One region of the Pseudarthrobacter sp. J1738 genome, then DNA from elsewhere that is predicted to be linked to it. Evidence: riboswitches for the same ligand, from Rfam matches in the RefSeq annotation. Region 1 holds a riboswitch; each other region holds the start of a gene.
The links. A riboswitch is a leader RNA that binds a small molecule or an ion and turns the genes downstream of it on or off. The one in region 1 is predicted to bind thiamine pyrophosphate.
Positions count from the first base shown of each region.

Region 1 (6,401 bases):
GGCGCACTAAACTCCACTCAGGACAACAAAGAACGTGTTCAGGCCGTGATGCGCGCCTATTTCCGCTTTATTGCTAGTGACGATCAAGCCCATCGTCTAGTGTTCGAGTCCGGACTAACCAATGACGCTGACGTTAATGCTCGATTGGAAACGTTCAACCGAACCTTTGCTGAGGCGGTGGCCGCCGTGATCGCTGAAGACACCAAGTTGGCACCGCTGGAAGCAGAACTCTTGGGCCGCGGCCTAGCCGGGTTAGCGCAGGTAAGTGCCCGCTATTGGCTAGAAACCGACGGCGATTTGGACCTCGATGTTGCAAGTGATCTGGTCTACCGTTTAGCTTGGCGCGGAATCAGTCGCTTCCCCAAGGAGTCCTGAGCTACAAATGAATAACCTGTTGAATTCTGATGGCTGGGAGGCCTTGTTGTGGAAGTAAAGATTGGTATCCAAAACGTTGGACGTGAAATTTCGCTCGAGTCTTCACAGGACGCCGATGCCGTAGCCAAGATTGTCTCCGAGGCAATCGCTAACGGAACGGATTTGCGTCTGACGGATGAGAAGGGCCGCCAAATCATCGTTCCTGGCAAGGTTTTGGGTTACGTAGAGATTGGTGCTGAAGAAGTCCGTCGTGTGGGATTTGGCACCGTCTAGACCCCTTTTGTAGCTGTTTGAGGCCAAGGAAAGGGACGCTCGCGTGCTTTCACTGATTATTGCCGTTCTTGCAGTCATTGCCGCCGGAGCCATCGTGTGGGGCACAGACAAGCACCACACCTCTTACGGTGCAGCTTTGCCTGCTGGGTTGGGCGTAGCTGTGGCATGCGTGTGCTGGATGGTGGTGATCGCGTTGGGCTTTGGCTATCAACCTGGCCTGACGTGGATCCCTTGGGTGCTGCCGATTGTTCTTGGTACAGCAGCTGCCGTCGCTGTGGTTGTTCCCTTGCGTAAACAGCGCGAAGCCAGTGACCGCGAGCGCCTCACAGCTATTCTCCGCGCCTAGCTTTAGGCCGCTCTCTACAAAAATTCAGCCCGGCCCTGCATGGGTGAGGACGCTAGGGCGTGCTCACGCTTAGGGATTCGCCCTGCGAGCCGGGCAAGACGCCCTGCTGCCACCGCGTGGCGAAAGGCCTCGCCCATCATCACGGGGTCCTGAGCCCGGGTCACTGCAGTTGCCAACAGCACTGCGTCGCAGCCTAGCTCCATGGCAAGGGCCGCGTCCGAGGCCGTGCCGATTCCGGCGTCGAGCACTACCGGGACGTTGGCGCGGGCAACGATCAGTTCGATGTTGTGCGGGTTGAGGATGCCCAAGCCTGTCCCAATCGGAGCACCGAGTGGCATGACGGCGGCAGCGCCTAAGTTTTCCAGACGCAACGCCAGAACCGGATCGTCGTTGGTGTAAGCGAACACTTGGAACCCACTTGCCACGAGTTGTTCGGTCGCTTGAACTAGCTCCACGGCATCCGGGAGCAGGGTTTGCTCGTCGGCTATAACCTCAAGCTTCACCCAGTTGGTCTCTAGGGCTTCTCGTGCCAGTTCAGCTGTCAAAACAGCGTCGCGAGCGGTGTAGCAACCAGCCGTGTTGGGCAGAACGCGGATCCCGTGGCTTTGCAGCAGTTCGAAGAGCGAGCCTGCCGTGGCAGGTGAATAGCGGCGCATGGCCACGGTGGTGAGTTCAGTCCCGGAAGCCACCAGCGCCGCCCCCAAACCGTCCAGGCTTGGCGCACCTCCAGTGCCCATAATAAGCCGCGAATTCAGTGCCACGCCGTCGATGTGAAGTTGGTCCTTGGACATTTCAGCCTCCCTGTACTGCTGTAACGAGTTCGACGTCGTCTTCCGAACAAAGCGTTGTTCCGCGCCATTGGCTTCGTGGCACCACCGCTGCGTTGCGGGCAACAGCAATACCCAGCCTGCGGCCGTCAACGGCTTGTCCTTGTTCATTGATCGTTCTGCCCGTGACGGCTTGGACAAGGTCTGCAACGGTGGCTCCAGCGCTAAGGCTGTGTGGCTCCCCGTTGAGTGAAATATTGAGCGTGGTCACGAATGCTCCCGGTCCTTGCTGTGAGTTGTGGGTAGGGAAAATCTGTCCGGTCTAAAAGGCGCCCACCGTACGTCCGCTATTCTGTCCATAAGTTGGCGGCAAATCTGGGCTGCAACAGGCGCAAGGAGAACGCCGTGGCGGAAGAACCCGGTGGCCACAATCAACCCCGGAATGTCCTGGCTTTTGGGATTGAGCTGGCTCCTTGGATCCGAACTTGAGTGGCCAGAGCTTGAGTTGTCAGAGCTTGAGTTGTCAGAGCTTGAGTTGTCACAGTGCAGTGTGGATGCGGCAACTCGCCCCAGGAGCGGGGCGTTGTCTGGAGTACCTGGACGTGGCCTTGAAGTGGACTCGAAAAGTTCGAGCTCAGCCACGGCCGGAACCAACGATTGGGCGTCGCGGAGCAGTTGGTAAACGCCTCCGGCAGAAACACCGGAGCTATTGTCCTCACGGGAGGTGGCACCAATAACTACCGTCCCGTCCTCTCGAGGCACAATGTAAACGGGAACACCATGGACGCTTCCGCGCACAGTGGCGGTCAGCAGCGGACGCAATTTTGAAGGCACCCGGAGGCGAAGAATATCCCCGTACACTTTCCGCAGGGGCAGCCGAAGACCGGGTGGAAGCCCTTGCAACTCTTCTGCGTAAGTTCCATTAGCAACTACCACTTCTTGTGACCTGACCGTGCGGCCATCTCCAAGGTCCACTCCCGCGACCCTGGCATCACTCCACACCAAGCCGAGCGCGCGCTCGCTCAGGTGAATGCCGCCGTCGTTAATAAAGGTCTCTAAAAGTGCTGCGTGAATTCGCCGTGGATCCACTTGGTGGTCTTGGGGAATGGTGTAAGCGGCCGACAGCCCTGGGGCCAATAGCGGCTCCGCACTGCGGGCCCGTGACACCGTTAGTGGTTGTACGTTGAGTCCTTGACGAAGTTGTTCCGCGTACAGGTCCGCTAGGGCCCGACGATCGGCCGCGTCCACACCCAATAGCAGTGTTTCTGTGTTCTGGTAACCGGCGTTCGGAGCAAACGGACGTGCAAACTCTGGCCACAATCGGGCCGATTCGAGAGTGAGTTCAAGGAGTTGCTGCTCTTGATAATGGAGCTCACTCACTGGTGCCAGCATCCCTGCTGCAGCGTGGGTGGCGCCGGTTCCGGGTGCTGGATCAATCAGCACCACCGAACGGCCAGACGTGAGGGCTTGGTATGCGATAGCCATCCCCACAATGCCCGCGCCAATGACGGCAACGTCAGCCTCTACGGCCATCTTCATTCCTTCCCTACGCCGGCACTATCCGGATCAGGTATAACGGTCGGCACTAAAGCCCTCTCAGCCGTGAACAACACCGTGTTCAAGCTCCCGCAGTACTCGCCCAGTCTAAAGGAACTACGCTGGTTCTTATGAGCCAACACGTCCACCATGCTGCCCGCCTCTACCTGTGCACCGATGCGCGCACCGAACGCGGAGATTTTGCCGACTTTGTTGACGCCGCATTTTCCGGTGGCGTTGACATCATCCAGCTGCGGGACAAGAACATTGATGTGGCCACGGAGCTGGAAGCACTCAAAGTTCTTGAGGCAGCCGCTACACGGCACGGACGGTTGTGGGCCGTCAACGATCGCGCCGACGTGGCGAGCCTTGCACAAGCTCCGGTGTTCCACATTGGGCAGGATGATCTCCCCTTCGACTTTGCTCGAAAAGTGCTGGGCAAAAAAACGGTGATAGGTATGTCCACTCACTCCCCAGCCCAAGTGGACGCCGCCATTGCTGCAGCCCCGGGCCGTAAAGGTTTGGACTACTTCTGTGTAGGCCCACTGTGGGCGACTCCCACCAAACCCGGCCGGGCCGCCGTCGGGCTGGAATTGGTGGAATATGCGGCTCAAGCAGCAGCCAAAATCGATGGCCCCATTCAGATCCCTTGGTTCGCAATCGGCGGGATTGACCTGAGCAACATCGGCCAAGTGGTGGAAGCTGGGGCCCAGCGTGTGGTGGTGGTTCGCGCCATTACCGAGGCTAGCGATCCTGCTGAAGCGGCCCTCAAGTTGCTTGAAGCGTTACCCAGCCAAGACGACGTGGCCAACAGCTAGATTTCTTGCTCAGACGGGCCAAGAATCGGTGGAGCGGACGGAGCTGCGGCAATCGTGACGAAGAATTTGACGCTATTTCCGCCACTAAGGTGGCTTTTCCCGCTAGCCTGAATTTCGTGTCTCATCAACGGATAGCCCCACGCGCCCTTGACCCGCAGAGCCAATTGGCAGGTGCACTGAGTGCCCTAAAAACTGAGCTCAAACTGCCCTTGGAATATCCTCCAGTGGCCGTCCAAGACGCAGAAGCTGCTGTGGCTAAGCATCAGCTTCCAAGCCTTGACCTCACGGCCTTTGAATTTGTGACGATAGATCCACCCAGCTCAACTGACCTTGACCAAGCCATGTATTTGGAACGGGCCGGCGACGGCTACAAAGTTCTCTACGCGATTGCTGACGTGCCGTCTTTTGTGAACCCAGGCGGCGAACTGGATGCTGAGACTCGCCGTCGTGGTCAGACTTTTTACGCTCCGGACGGCCGCATCCCTCTGCACCCAGAGATTATTTCCGAAGACGCTGGCAGCCTGCTGCCAGATCAGCTTCGAGCTGCCTATGTGTGGGAATTCGAACTCGACGCCAATGCCGAGCTGACCTCCGCCGTCGTCCGCCGTGCTCAAGTCCGCAGCCGAGCCAAACTTAACTATCAAGGTGTTCAAGAGCAGATCGACAACGGCACCGCCTCAGAGAGTCTTCAGCTGCTCAAAGAGATCGGCCTCAAACGCATTGAACTAGAACGCAAGCGCGGCGGTGCGAGCCTGAACATCCCCGAGCAGGAGATCGAACAAGTCCCCGGTGGTTCCGGCATAACCTACCGGATTGTGGCAGCCCCGCAACTACCCGTTGAGGATTGGAACGCACAAATTTCATTGCTCACCGGAATGGCGGCCGCTGACATTATGCTCAAGGGGAAGGTGGGCATTCTGCGGACCATGCCTGCTCCCGATGAAAAATCTCTGAAAGCATTTACCTTGCAGACTGCTGCATTGGGTCAAAAATGGGACTCCTCGATCTCCTATGGTGAATATCTGCGCACCCTTGATCCAAGCAACCCCAAGCACTTGGCCATTTTGCATTCGGCCGGCGTTTTGTTCCGCGGAGCCGGCTACACCCCCTTTGACGGGGACGTTCCGCAAGAAACGGTTCAGGCAGCCATTGGGGCTCCGTACGCGCACACCACTGCACCGTTGCGCCGCCTCGTTGACCGTTGGAGTCTTGTTATTTGTGAGGCTTTGAGTAACGGCCAAGAAGTCCCTGCCTGGGCAAGGGAGTCTTTGGCGCAATTGCCTGAGATTATGACGGCTTCAGACCAGTTGGCGTCCAAACTTGAACGTGTCTCCATAGACACCATTGAGGCTGCGATTTTGAGTCCTCTGGTGGGCCGGGAATTTGAAGCAGTGGTCATTTCGGGGTCCCGAGACGGCAACGGCAAGCCGGATCACGTTCCCTACGGAATAGTTCAAATTGCCGAACCTGCTGTCGCTGCTCGCTGCGAAGGCGAAATGGAAGCTGGCACCGTAGTGAGGGTCAAACTGGTCTCGGTAGACATCGTCAAACGCGAGATTGTGCTCCAACGCGTGGGCTAAGCACTCAGCGTTGCCAGCGCCACAAGGTAGCCCACCTTGTGGCGCGATCCCGTGATTCGGCTGCTCTACGGCTAGACTGAAAAAGTAGTTATGGATGCCCGGTCGTTGATTGAACCACCAAACTTCGCTGGCCGCAGCTGATGCGGTCCCTGAAATCAACAATCCCGCCCCTACGCGGACTGATAATGAACCGCCGGTCCCAGTGCCGGCGCCTAGAAAAACCGCGATCGGCTCCACTGGAATTGTCTGCGCGTTTACCGTGTGCTCCGAAGGTCCGGAACAACGTTCTACCTCTACGTCGAGCACAACGCGCGGCCCAAATGAATAAGGAAACTCCCTGTGAGTGAATTGCACACCCATGAAATCCTCAGCGATGCCTCCGGTACGGAAGTCCTTGAGCCTGAAGAGACCATCGTTACCACCGCGGTAGCTAAAGAAATTGAAGAGAAGTCTTTCGCCGACTACGACGTCCGCGCAGACATCGTTGAGTCGCTGGCTGATGCCGGAATTACTCATCCTTTCCCCATCCAGTCCATGACCTTGCCCGTAGCCCTTGCTGGCCACGACATCATTGGTCAGGCCAAAACCGGAACGGGTAAAACGCTCGGCTTTGGTATCCCCGCTCTTCAGCGTGTGGTTGGCCAGGATGACCCCGGCTATGACCGTTTGCCAGCACCGGGTGCGCCTCAAGCACTCGTTATTGTTC
Region 1 is NZ_JBNPEO010000001.1:615,873-622,273, reverse strand. It holds gene ACQR35_RS03025 (TetR/AcrR family transcriptional regulator) at 1-375, shown strand, start outside; gene ACQR35_RS03020 (DUF3107 domain-containing protein) at 424-648, shown strand; gene ACQR35_RS03015 (hypothetical protein) at 692-994, shown strand; gene ACQR35_RS03010 (thiazole synthase) at 1,009-1,785, opposite strand; gene thiS (sulfur carrier protein ThiS) at 1,787-2,032, opposite strand; gene thiO (glycine oxidase ThiO) at 2,029-3,300, opposite strand; TPP riboswitch at 3,288-3,401, opposite strand; gene thiE (thiamine phosphate synthase) at 3,429-4,115, shown strand; gene ACQR35_RS02990 (RNB domain-containing ribonuclease) at 4,232-5,695, shown strand; gene ACQR35_RS02985 (DEAD/DEAH box helicase) at 6,035-6,401, shown strand, end outside.

Region 2 (6,401 bases), on a different contig from region 1:
GTTCAAACAATCCATCCGGCGGAGTGAGCAGAACAAAACCATCCGCCACGTTGACCTCAGGCACAATCTGTTCAACAAACGGGACTAACACTTCCTCACCGGCAGGCGTTTCGATGGTCAGCAAGTCTTGGGCCGGCAGGGTAGTTAGCGCTTTGACAGTGCCGACTTTCTCATTGCCAACACGGGCCTCGAGTCCTACGAGTTCGTGCTCATACCAAGCGTCAGAATCGTCGCCATCTTCGGCGAGCTCCTCGGTTTCGATGAACAATTTGGCACCGCGGAGAGTCTCGGCTTGGTTGCGGTCAACGATCTCGTCGAAGGCCAGCAACAGGATGTCCTTATTCCAGCGGGCACTAAAAACGGTGAGGGGGCCCAAGTTGCTGGGCTCCACAATGAACTCGGTCTCGGGGACAAACCGGTCCCCGGGGGCGTCGGTGAGTACTTGGACGGTGACTTCCCCACGAATTCCGTGGGGCTTTCCGATTCGAGCTACCTGTAGCTTCATTGTTTCCTCTACGTCAAAAAATTGTTGGCCGTACTAAATGCTTTGCGGCTCTAAAGCAGTCCGGCCCCTCCACCATATTCGGTGGAGGGGCCGGACTGAAGCCAGTTCAAAACTGTGCGTAGCGTCTAGCTAGCGACGACGGTCAGTATCAACCACGTCTACACGGACTTGCTCGCCATTAGCCAGGGCATTAACCACCGTGCGCAATGCGCGTGCGGTGCGTCCTTGACGGCCAATAACACGGCCAAGATCCTCTTGGTCAACGCGCACCTCAAGGGTTTCCCCGCGGCGGTTGTTTTTGGCGGAAACTTTGACATCCTCGGGAGAGTCAACGATTCCGCGCACCAAGTGCTCGAGCGCTTCTGCCAGCAATTTACTCAGCCTCGGTGGTCTCTGCCTCGGCGGCGGGAGCCTCTTCAGCTTCTTCAGCCTTCTTTGCCTTCGGGGTGATGGCTTCCGGAATGATGACGGAACCCTTCTCCGGAGCAACGAATGCTTCCTTGGCAGCCTTGGTCTTCAAGGTGCCTTCCTGGCCGGGCAAGCCCTTGAACTTCTGCCAGTCACCGGTGATCTTGAGGATCGCAGCAACCTGCTCGGTGGGCTGTGCGCCCACAGAAAGCCAGTACTGTGCACGCTCGGAGCTAACCTCGATGAACGAGGGCTCTTCGGTGGGGTGGTACTTACCGATTTCTTCAATGGCACGGCCGTCGCGCTTGGCGCGGGAGTCCATTACAACAATGCGGTAGTACGGTGCGCGCATCTTACCGAAGCGCTTAAGGCGAATCTTTACGGCCACTTTTGTGGTCACTCCTGTTTCTGAAACGGGGTGAATCCGCGGTTCTGCACCCGTGGGGCGGGCCATACTTGCGGTTTCGGAAGGACAAGACATCACGCAGAGAGAGGGGCCGCGCGCATCGAGTACCTGTCCATTATGCCAGAGCCTCGACTATTTTGCGAAAGGTCCCCTAGCCGGCGCGTTTTGGGTGGGACGGAAGGTTCTAAACAGCAAAAACGTACAGCTGGGTGCGGCTGGCTTCGTCTACTTCTGCAGCAAGCTTGGCCAGAGCACGCACATGGCCGGCGGCAGCGGCGGCGTCGAACGGCATGTCCTCTTGCCCAGCCCACGTGGTGGACACTTCTTCGAGGACGTCGCCTTCGCCTTCACTCTCATAGCTCAAGAGTTCAGCCAGGACGCGCACCATTGGCGCGGGGACGGCGAGCAAGGAGTCAGAGTCCACGTCAACCATGGAGAGTTCAAAGTCTGCTCCCCCAGCGTGTACTGCCGCGCCGGCTACGTCTCCGAGTTGTTCGATCTCATAGTCGGAGATGTTGGGGATGCGGACAGCCCCGGCGTAGGAGGCAACGAGCGCCGCGCCATTACTGGCAGCTTCGAGGGCTTTTGCATGTTTGAGTGCTGCGTCGTGAGTGGCTACAAATACTTCAGTGAAGCTGGTGATTTCCGGCACGATGACCTCGCTGTAGTGCTGCTCAATGGGACTAGGCATCCGCTTTCACGGTGCCAGCTTCAGCCTAGCCCAGCGTGCCTCCAGATTTAGCGCACCGCAACGCGGATTTGGTTCTTCCACGGGTCTTCGAAGCGAAGTTCGGCACCGGTGTGGTGTGAGGCGTAGCCAGCAACCTTGAGCCGGTCTGCGAGCGCACCAAGGTCATCGCTGGCTGGAACTTCAATGAGAACTTCGCCCAGGCCCAGGGTGTCCTTGCGGGGACCGGCACCTCGGCTGTTCCAGACGTTCATGGCCATGTGGTGGTGGTATCCGCCGGCGGATACGAAGAGTGCTTGGCCGTGCCAGCCTGCGGTTCGTTCAAAGCCGAGGGTTTTGACGTAGAAGTCTTCGGCTGTGGCAACGTCTCCCACTTGGAGGTGGACGTGGCCCACACCTGCGTCTGCTTGCCGTTGGTTCTCGAGGGATGCTTCGCTGAGGTGATCGTTGAGGTACTGCTGCGGCGGCAGGGCGACATTGTCCATCACCACGTTCGCTCCGTCCCATTTCCAGGACTCGCGGGGCTTGTCGAAGTAGAGCTCAATTCCGTTGCCTTCAGGGTCAGTGAAGTAGAAGGCTTCGCTGACCAGGTGATCGGCGCTGCCTACAAAAGCTTGCGGCTCAAAGTTGGCTGCGGTGGCTACGGTTGCGGCGAGCGAGGGCTGGTCTTTGAACAGGATTGCCGTGTGGAACAAGCCGGCTTCGCCGCGGGAGGGCAGTTGGAGTCCAGCTGCCGGGGCGAGGTGAACTACCGGGGTGGCGCCGCGGCCCAGGTACAGTCCGCCGTCTTGTTCGGCCACAACGTCTAGGCCCAATGCTGTCTGGTAGTACTTGGACATCATTTTGAGGTCGCCGACTTTGAGCATCACCGTGCCCATATTCAGCTCGGCGGGCAAAAGGTCTTGGGTGTTTGCACCAGTGGACACGGTATCTCCTGACGTGGATCGCAACGGCTCTCGTTGTGGGTTCACTCTATTAAATTACTTGAAGCTTCAATTTATTCCAAGTGGGTGGCGATTCCTTGTGGTAGCTTCGTCTACGACCACACGGGTGCCCATGCATGGGCTGAGATCAGGCTGACGCAGCTTGCGACCGTTGAACCTGTCCGGGTAATGCCGGCGAAGGAAGTGAGCAACACCTTGAGCACCACAAATTCACAGCACAGCTCTACCCAAAACGAGTCACCAACGCCCGTAATGAGCCTCGCGTCCCACTCTTTGGCATATATTTCCGACGCCGAAAGTGGCATCCGTGTCCCCGTCACCGAAGTGGCTTTGGACCCGTCCCCCAACGGCGCGGCCAACCCGCCGCTTCAGCTGTACCGAACAGCCGGGCCAGGAAGTGACCCGGTACTGGGCTTGGAACCGTTCCGGGCTCCGTGGATCTCCGAGCGCCAAGACACCGAGGCCTACACCGGGCGGGGCAGGAACCTGCTCGACGACGGCAAGTCGGCTCTGCGGCGCGGCGCCGCCTCCGCAGAGTGGAAGGGAACCCGGCCCGTGCCGCGTCGGGCAGTTGCCGGGCGCACCGTCACACAAATGCACTATGCGCGCCAGGGACTTGTAACCCCGGAGATGAAGTTTGTGGCGCTGCGGGAAAACTGCGAAGTGGAATTGGTCCGCAGCGAAGTAGCAGCTGGCCGAGCCATCATTCCTAACAACATCAACCATCCCGAGTCCGAGCCGATGATCATTGGCAAAGCGTTTTTGGTCAAGATCAACGCCAACATTGGCAACTCTGCGGTGACCAGTTCCATTGCCGAAGAGGTGGACAAACTTCAGTGGGCCACCCGCTGGGGTGCTGACACGGTGATGGATTTGTCCACCGGCGATGACATTCACACCACGCGCGAGTGGCTCATCCGCAACTCCCCCGTTCCCATTGGCACCGTGCCGATCTATCAGGCCCTGGAAAAAGTCAACGGCGAGGCAAACAAGCTCACGTGGGAAATTTTCCGGGACACGGTGATTGAGCAGTGCGAGCAAGGTGTGGACTACATGACCATTCACGCCGGTGTGCTGCTTCGCTACGTACCGCTGACCGCAAACCGCGTCACCGGGATCGTTTCGCGCGGCGGCTCGATTATGGCCGGTTGGTGCCTGGCACATCACCAAGAGAACTTTTTGTACACCCACTTTGACGAGTTGTGTGAGATCTTCGCCCAGTACGACGTGGCCTTTTCGCTCGGCGATGGTTTACGGCCAGGCGCGACGGCGGATGCCAACGATGCAGCACAGTTCGCCGAGCTGGACACTCTCGCAGAATTGACCCAACGCGCCTGGGAGTTCGACGTCCAGGTTATGGTGGAAGGGCCTGGCCACGTGCCGTTCCACTTGGTGCGGGAGAACGTGGAACGCCAGCAAGAGCTGTGCAAGGGTGCCCCGTTCTACACACTCGGCCCCCTTGTGACGGACATTGCGCCAGGTTATGACCACATCACCTCGGCCATCGGCGCCACCGAGATTGCCCGGTACGGTACCGCGATGCTCTGCTATGTCACCCCCAAGGAACACCTGGGTCTGCCTAATAAGGACGACGTTAAGACGGGTGTGATTACGTACAAGATTGCAGCTCACGCAGCGGACTTGGCTAAGGGCCACCCCGGCGCGAATGAACGTGACGACGCCCTGTCTAAGGCGCGCTTCGAATTCAGGTGGCGCGATCAGTTTGCCCTGTCGCTGGACCCCGAAACTGCAGAGTCTTTCCACGACGAGACGCTGCCAGCCGAACCGGCCAAGACCGCGCACTTCTGCTCCATGTGTGGGCCTAAGTTTTGCTCCATGCGAATCAGCCAAGACATCCGGGACACCTACGGTTCGGCCGATTCCCAGGCAGCGATTGCTCAAGCGCAGGAAGGCATGCGAGAGAAGAGCGCCGAATTTATGGCTTCCGGTGCCAAGGTCTACTTGCCGGAGCTGGAACTGCCGGCTCAAAACTAGAACGGATGGCCGCCGCTGTAACCGATTAGGGCGGAGCTCGGCGCCAAATGGCGCCGAGTCTGAGCCCTAGCGAGGAGACTGTTTCCGCAGGAAGGACTTCAGTAGCCCGGCGGCTTCTACGCTGTCCTGCGGGCGGTGAGCACCCGGCGTCGTACGGTGAACGGCGCCGGTGCCCACCAAATACTGGGCCACTTCCTCAAATACTGGTTCCCAACCGCCGGTGATCACCAGAGTGGGGACGCCGGGGACAATGTGAACCGGCGCCTCCCAGGGGCGGAGCTCATCCTTGGAATGGGCCGAAAGGTATGCGGCAGTGGCTGGCAGTTCGGCGGTGAGCGAGAGGCATGCCGGTTCAAAAAGCGCCAGGGATGAAACAAGTTCCGGGTGCTCGAGGGCCACGTACATGGCGTCGGCAGCACCCTCGGCGTGGGCCACGAGATGGCCGCCGTCTTCAAGGGCGCTCGCTACCGCGGCCTTGCGCTGCTCCCAGGAATAATCACTCGGGGCAGCTTTGAGGAACAATGCATCAAAATCAAGGGACAGGCCATGCTGGCGGGGCCAAGCTTGCGCGCCGGAAGGCCCAGTACCAGGGACGAAAACTACGCGCGACTTTTGCATTACTCCACCCTAGAACACTGCTCTGACATTGGGCCGAAGGCACAGAAATGGCCCCGTCCATCAAGTGAACGGGGCCATCTAGATGCTGGAAAACCCAGTGACTATTTGCCGAGGAACTTATCGAATCCCTTGGGCAGATTCAGTGCCGAGGGGTCAAAGTCGGCGCCGGGCTGGCCGAATGATGCACCGCTCGGTGCGGCCTTTGCAGCGTTGGCACGCTTGGCCTCGGCATCGCGGAGTTCCTGCGCAGCCTTGGCCGGGTTACCGGAGCGAGCCTTCTTCTTCGGTGCGTTCTTGCCGTTTTTACGCGCCGTGCCGCCACCGGGGCCACCCATGCCGGGAATGCCAGGCATTCCGCCACCGGCTGCCATCTTCTTCATCATCTTCTGAGCCTGCGAGAAACGCTCCAACAGGCCGTTGACCTCGGAAACGTGAACACCGGAACCGCGAGCAATACGTGCGCGACGGGACCCGTTGATGATCTTCGGAGCCACACGCTCGTGAGGAGTCATGGAGCGAACAATTGCCTCAACACGATCAATCTCGCGCTCGTCAAAGTTTTCGAGCTGCTGACGCATCCCTGCAGCTCCGGGCATCATCATTAGCATCTTCTTCATGGATCCCATGTTGCGGATCTGCTGCATCTGAGCCAGGAAGTCATCAAGGGTGAAGTCTTCTTGATCGGCGAACTTCTTCGCCATTCGAGCTGCTTCGTCTTTGTCCCAAGACTTTTCTGCCTGCTCAATAAGAGTCAGGACGTCACCCATGTCCAAGATGCGCGAAGCCATACGGTCCGGGTGGAACAACTCGAAGTCGTCAACACCCTCACCGGTGGAT
Region 2 is NZ_JBNPEO010000002.1:270,649-277,049, forward strand. It holds gene rimM (ribosome maturation factor RimM) at 1-505, opposite strand, end outside; gene ACQR35_RS04920 (RNA-binding protein) at 635-877, opposite strand; gene rpsP (30S ribosomal protein S16) at 879-1,301, opposite strand; gene ACQR35_RS04930 (hypothetical protein) at 1,504-2,010, opposite strand; gene ACQR35_RS04935 (VOC family protein) at 2,058-2,885, opposite strand; TPP riboswitch at 3,044-3,151, shown strand; gene thiC (phosphomethylpyrimidine synthase ThiC) at 3,204-4,946, shown strand; gene ACQR35_RS04945 (alpha/beta fold hydrolase) at 5,013-5,564, opposite strand; gene ffh (signal recognition particle protein) at 5,666-6,401, opposite strand, start outside.
Region 2: another riboswitch for thiamine pyrophosphate. It lies ahead of thiC (phosphomethylpyrimidine synthase ThiC); the one in region 1 lies ahead of thiO (glycine oxidase ThiO).

Region 3 (6,401 bases), 540 kb from region 1:
TCCTCGTAGCCGCGCTCAATCACGTAGATGTTGCGCAGCTCGGAGGTTCCACGAGCTGCCAGCATCGCCAACAAAATGCATGCAGCGGGCCGCAACGCCGGCGGGCAACCAACCTCAGCGGCGCGCCACTTGGTAGGCCCGTTGACGTAAATCCGGTGCGGATCCAGCAACTGAACGTTAGCGCCCAGCTTGTTCAGCTCGGTCAAGTAGATGGCACGGTTCTCGTAGACCCAGTCATGAATCATGGTCTGACCTGTGGCATTGCCGGCAATCACGGCAAAGAACGGCAGGTTGTCGATGTTCAAACCAGGGAACGGCATCGGGTGGATCTTGTCCACCGCGGCACGCAACTCAGACGGCTTGGTGGTGACATCCACCAAACGGGTGCGGCCGTTACGTGCCACGTACTCCCCGGAAATCTCCAATTCCTGGCCCATGTGTTCGAGCATGTTCAGCTCGATCTCCATAAACTCGATGGGCACCCGGCGGATAGTCACCTCAGAATTGGTGACAATCGCAGCGGTGATCAGGCTCATCGCCTCGATGGGATCCTCGGAGGGGAAATATTCGATGTCAGCGTTGATGGCCGGGCGGCCGGTGATACGCAGCGTGGTGGTACCGACACCCTCTATCTTGACGCCAAGCATCTCCAAGTAGAAGCAGAGGTCCTGCACCATGTAGTTAGGGCTGGCATTGCGGATAACTGTGGTGCCCTGACGGTGCGCGGCAGCCATAATGGCATTCTCGGTGACAGTGTCGCCACGCTCGGTCAGCACAAAGTTGCGATCATGCGAATCGGCCGGCGGCGCCTGAACCGAGTAGAAACCGGACTTCGCCTCCACCTCAAGGCCAAACTGACGCAAGGCCTGCATGTGAGGTTCCACTGTCCGGGTACCTAGATCGCAACCACCGGCATACGGCAGCTGGTATTCGGCCCGCTCATCCAAAAGAGGGCCCAAAAGCATAATAACGCTGCGCGTGCGGCGAGCGGCAGCCACGTCCATGGAATCCAAGTCCAAGGTGGCGGGGCGGCGAATCTGCAAGTCGTTGGCGTTCAGCCACATGCACTCCACACCAATACTGGTCAGCACTTCAACAATTCGGTTGACCTCTTCAATACGGGCCAAGCGGCGCAGGATGGTGGTTCCGCGGTTGATCAAGCTAGCGCACAGCAGTGCCACACCCGCGTTTTTGGAGGTATTGACGTCTACGGCACCGGAGAGAGTACGTCCACCCTCAACGCGCAAGTGGGTCATTTGCTGACGGCCCACCTTGACTATGCTGCGGCCAAAAATGTCCTCGAGGCGCTGGATCATTTTCAGGCTGAGGTTTTGCCGCCCGGTTTCCATTCGCGCCACGGCACTTTGGCTAGTCCCCAGCTCTGAAGCCAACTGGCCTTGGGTCCAACCTTTTTCTCCACGAGCATCGCGAAGTAGTGCACCAACGTGTTCAACAGTCTGCTGAGTCATAGCTTAAGAAATATCATCCATGAGTTATTTAAGTCGAATCGACGCGCCGAAGGGCTCCTTTAGTGAGCCCTAAGTCACCTCATGCGATATTTGGCATAACCCAGTGCGGCTTACTGCTGGGTAAATACAAAGTTCCACGTGCCACACACAACGGCCGCGCTCACCGCTGCTAGCGCAATCAACAAGCCACCGCCCAGCACCCAAACGTCCATCCCACTGTACGCCGCAGGCCGTGCCCACGAGCGTTCGCCGGCACCAAAACCGCGCGCCTCCATGGTCACCGCTAGCCGTGACGCCCGCCGGATCGCCTGCACCAGCAACCCAAAACTCTGCCCCAGCTTCGCCTTGATCCGCACCAAGGGATTCCCGGTGGCCCCTACGCCCCGGGCGCGCCGCGCCATCCCAATGGTCTGCCATTCCTGGACCATGATCCCCACGAGCCGCAGCGCAGCCAATGTCCCCAGCACAAAACGGTGTGGCAACTTGGCCTGCTGAGCCAGCGAATCCGCCAAGTCTGTGGGATCCGTGCAAGCCATCAACAGCACGGCTGGCAACGCAACAGCCAAACCGCGCAACATAAACGCCAGCCCCAAGGTCAGTGAGCCTTCGCTCATGGACCAGATGCCGACGTCGAACAGCATTCTCCCGTGTTCCGGCGCCAGCAGCGCCGTAGACCAACCGCCCAGGATCGCCGCCAAGAGTAGTGGCCAGCCTCGCTGGAACAATTGCCGAGCACTCAGCCCGGCCAGCGGCAGTATCAGCAATTCAGCTGCGAGAGCCACGGAGGCTGACAGCCAGTCAATGGACAGCACCAGCGCCAAGGTAATGATTACGACGGCGGCGAATTTGGCCAGCGGATTGGCCCGGCTCAGCAGCGCCCCACCGGGGGTTTGGGTGTCGTTATGCGGCAAAGGTACCGTGGCGCTCATGCCTGCGCTTCCCTTTCCGAGTGCGCTTCCGAGTGCGCTTCCGGACTCAGTTTCAACTGAGCCCCACCCAAAACGTGAGTGAATTCGGCGTCGTGCGTGACTGCGACAACGGCGGTCCCGGCGTCCAGGAGCTCGGTGAGCAAGGACGCAAGTTCGGCCCATGTATTGGCGTCCTGCCCGAAGGTTGGCTCATCCAAGACCAAAACATCGGGGTGCGCGGCCAGCACTGTGGCAACGGAGAGTCGCCGTTTTTCACCGCCGGAAAGGGTATACGGGTTGGCGTCGGCAAGTTTTTCCAACCGCAAGCGGGCCATAAGCTCTTCAACGCGCTCGTCACCGCGGCCCAATTGCGCAGGCCCAAAGTGCAGTTCGTCGATCACTTTTCCTGTCACAAATTGATGCTCGGGTTCCTGAAATACCGTGCCAATCCGCTCGATCAGTTCCTTGGGCTTCCATCGGTAGGGGTCAGTTCCCGCGCCGCGAGCCAGTGGCTCGCCAGCATTGACCTGGCCAGAGACGGGAGCCAGCAGCCCGGCCAAGGTCAGGGCAAAAGTGGATTTTCCGGCACCGTTTGGCCCGGTAACACTCAGGGCTTCGCCATGCTTCAGGACAGTATTAACACCATTAAGAACCGGGACGGCTGGGATTCGTCTAAATCCGCGGCGTGTGGCTTTTTTGCGGGACACAGCGAGGTCCATTGCGCTCAGTAGCGGCTTGTTTCCAAGATCTTCGGCCATAACCGTGGCGTTGCGTCCCCGAACTTCGGGCACCCAGCCCGGCACCCACACCCCGGCCGCTTTGAGCAGGTCCTCATTGTGGGTCAGCACCGCGCCCGGATGTCCGTCCGAAAGCACACCGTCCGGGCCCAGCACCACGATCCTGTCCACGAGGTCTTTCCATACGGAGACCCGGTGCTCAACCACCAGTAGTGTGGCACCAGTTTTCTCCACACAGCGTTCCACGGCATCGCGGACTTCCAGCACACCGGCCGGGTCCAGATTTGCGGTGGGCTCGTCCAACAAAATGATCCCAGGGCGCATCGCCAATACCCCCGCCAACGCGAGGCGCTGTTTCTGACCACCGGACAGTTCCGCCGTGGAGTGCCACAAAGGCAAGTGAGAAAGTCCGACGTCGGCCAGCGCCTCGCGCACCCGTGGCCAGATTTCCTCGCGGGGCACGGCCAGGTTCTCCGCACCGAACGCCACATCGTCACCAATGCGGCTCAACACCACTTGGCTTTCCGGGTCTTGCTGAACTAACCCTGCCCGGCCGCGGGCCGCCCGCGGATCCAAGCCGTCCAGCAGCAAGGTGCCCTGTTGCTCGGATTCCTCAGTGTCGCTTACCGCCCTAGGTGCGGTAGCGGCGTGAGGCGCGGCCCCGGCGTCGTTATCTCCCAAAACGCCGGCGAGGGCATGTAAAACCGTGGACTTTCCGGCACCGGACGGGCCCAAAAGTAGTACCCGTTCGCCGGGCCGAATATCCAAATCTAGCCCGCGGACGGCCGGGGTGGAGCGGCCAGCATGCCGCCACCCCCAGCCCTGCGCCCGGACGCTTGCCGGCCGGAAAGCCGCAGCTGATGAGGCCATCAGGAGAACGCCGGCTCCTTGTCAGCACGGCGCGAGGCAAAGGAGCTCAATACGCCGGTGGTGGCCAAGCCGCGCGTGGCGATCCACGACAACGCACCGGCGATGATGGCTCCGGAGATGGTGGTGAAGACGATGTAGACGAGCTTGTCCGCACCGGAATAGGCAATGTTCCAACCCCACGGGAGGAAGCAGTCATTGAGGCCACAGAACAAACCAGCGCCTGCACCGGCCAGCAGGGAAGCGGTGAGATTAAAGTTGCGGTACTTCAGCGCAGCGAACACTAACTCGGCGCCCAAACCCTGCAGAATGCCGGAGATCAGCACCGTAACCCCATACTGGGAACCCATCAGCAACTCGCCCATGGATGCTACAGCCTCACAAAAGAGTGCGGCACCGGGCTTGCGGATGATCAGCATGCCCAATACTGCCGGAATCATCCAGCCACCGGCATAGAGTCCGGACAGCGGCGGGTACGCCACGGTTGCGGGGGAAATAAGATTGGCGCCTTGGGACCAAGCCCAGAAAATAACGCCACCGGCTACGGCAATCAGTGCCGCAACCACAATGTCTACTACGCGCCAGCTTTTACGTTGCTGAGCGGCTACTTGCGTTGTCATGTCTTCCTCCTGAGGAAACAGGAGGGGAAAGCGCCCCGGCGTCTTGCGGCCCCGGCACACTTCGAGAACTCGACTCCCTATCGCCGGTACTAACCGGATCAGGTTCGAGGGTCTGCGGTCATCCGCACTCTCAGCACCCACACAGCTGACCCGTTAAGGTCCGACGGCGGCGCTCCCCTGTCGTATAAATCTGCCCTGATGGGCGTGGTCAACTTTACACCCGTAGGGGCGCGCGGACGCAGGTGGAGGCCTGAAACTTTCTAAAATCCTTACACTCCGGGCAATTTTGCACTGCGTGCACTTAAGGCTCTAAGCTGAGCGAGTGACACTCACCGCTCCAGAACTGCACTCCCGGCGCGAACAAAACAAACTCGCCACTCGGCAGGCCATCATTCAGGCTGCGCTGTTACTGCTACGCAACCATGGCCTCGGCCAGTTCACCGCAGACCAGCTCGCCGAAGAAGCCGGCATTTCACGCCGCACGTTCTTCAACTACTTCCCCAGCCCCGAAGCCGCCCTCGCCGCGACCACCGAGGGTTTCCTCGACGTCGCAATTGCGAGTTTTTATGACCGACCTGCGGATGAATCGCTCTTGGACTCAGCCATCGCGGCCGTGTCCGCACTGGCAGATCCGGGCCATCTTGGCCCCATGGCCGAGGTGTGTTCGTTGACCATAGGGCAAGCTCAAATGTCCCGTTTTCAGCTCGAAGCCTGGGACAACGCCACCGCCCGGCTCACCGAAGCCACCTTGCAACGATTAGGCCCGGACACTGATCAGCTCTACGTACGCGCCATGGTTGGCGCGGTGATCGCGTGCGGAAAAGCCGCCATGGAAATCTGGCTGGAACGCCACGGCGGCAAAGACAACACCCCCGAATCACTCGCTGAACTACGCCAACTTCTCGTGGAATCCATCTCGCTGTTGCGCGACGGTTTTGCCCACTAACTTTCCGCCTCAACCCACGTCCTAGAACGGTCTTCCCATGGCTCTTTTGCTTTACCGGCTCGGAAAATTCTCCTACCAGCACCGCCGGTGGGTGGTCACCTTTTGGCTGGCCCTCCTGGTCGCCGTCGGTGGTTCCGCCGTCGCTTTCCACGGCACCACATCCAACAACTTCAAGATCCCGGGAACCGAAACGCAGCGGGTCCTCGATGAGTTGAAACAAGAGCTGCCCAAGTCCGCTGGCGGCAGCGCCCCCGTGGTGTTTGAAGGCAGCAATGGTGCGGCAATTACTGATGCGCAAAAAACTGCCATCTCCGCAGCGCTCAAGGACCTCTCCAGCGTTGACGTGGTGGAAAGCTCGGTAGACCCCTTCACCACCCAAGCTCAGCTGGATGGCGCCCTCGCCACCTTGGAAGCCAACCAGAAGAAGATCGACGACGGCAAGGCCCAGCTAGCCGCCGGTCAGAAACAACTCGATGCCGCCAAAGCGCAGATAGATGCAGGCAAGGCCCAAGCCGCCCAGGCTCAAGCAGCTGGTGTCCAAATCCCCGCAGCTCAGGCCGCTGCAGCCGCCGCACAGTTAGAGGCCGCTGAAAAGCAATACAACGACGGCGTGGCTCAAGCTAAAGCCAGCGCCCAGGAACTTACCGATGCACAGAGCAAACTGGACCTCGGCAAGCGTCAGCAAAAGTCTTCCGAAGGTATGCGCTTTGTCTCCGAAAACGGCAACGCCGCGGTGGCACAAATCCAGTTCAACACCTCCATCAACGCCCTAACCCCGGCTCAGCGCGAGCAAGTTCAGGACGTGGTGAATAAGGCCAAGTCCTCCGGCGTGGAGATCTATTTCAGCAAGGAAA
Region 3 is NZ_JBNPEO010000001.1:75,930-82,330, reverse strand. It holds gene ACQR35_RS00390 (UDP-N-acetylglucosamine 1-carboxyvinyltransferase) at 1-1,469, opposite strand, end outside; gene ACQR35_RS00385 (energy-coupling factor transporter transmembrane component T family protein) at 1,580-2,398, opposite strand; gene ACQR35_RS00380 (ABC transporter ATP-binding protein) at 2,395-3,984, opposite strand; gene ACQR35_RS00375 (ECF transporter S component) at 3,984-4,601, opposite strand; TPP riboswitch at 4,659-4,790, opposite strand; gene ACQR35_RS00370 (TetR family transcriptional regulator) at 4,924-5,547, shown strand; gene ACQR35_RS00365 (MMPL family transporter) at 5,585-6,401, shown strand, end outside.
Region 3: another riboswitch for thiamine pyrophosphate. It lies ahead of ACQR35_RS00375 (ECF transporter S component); the one in region 1 lies ahead of thiO (glycine oxidase ThiO).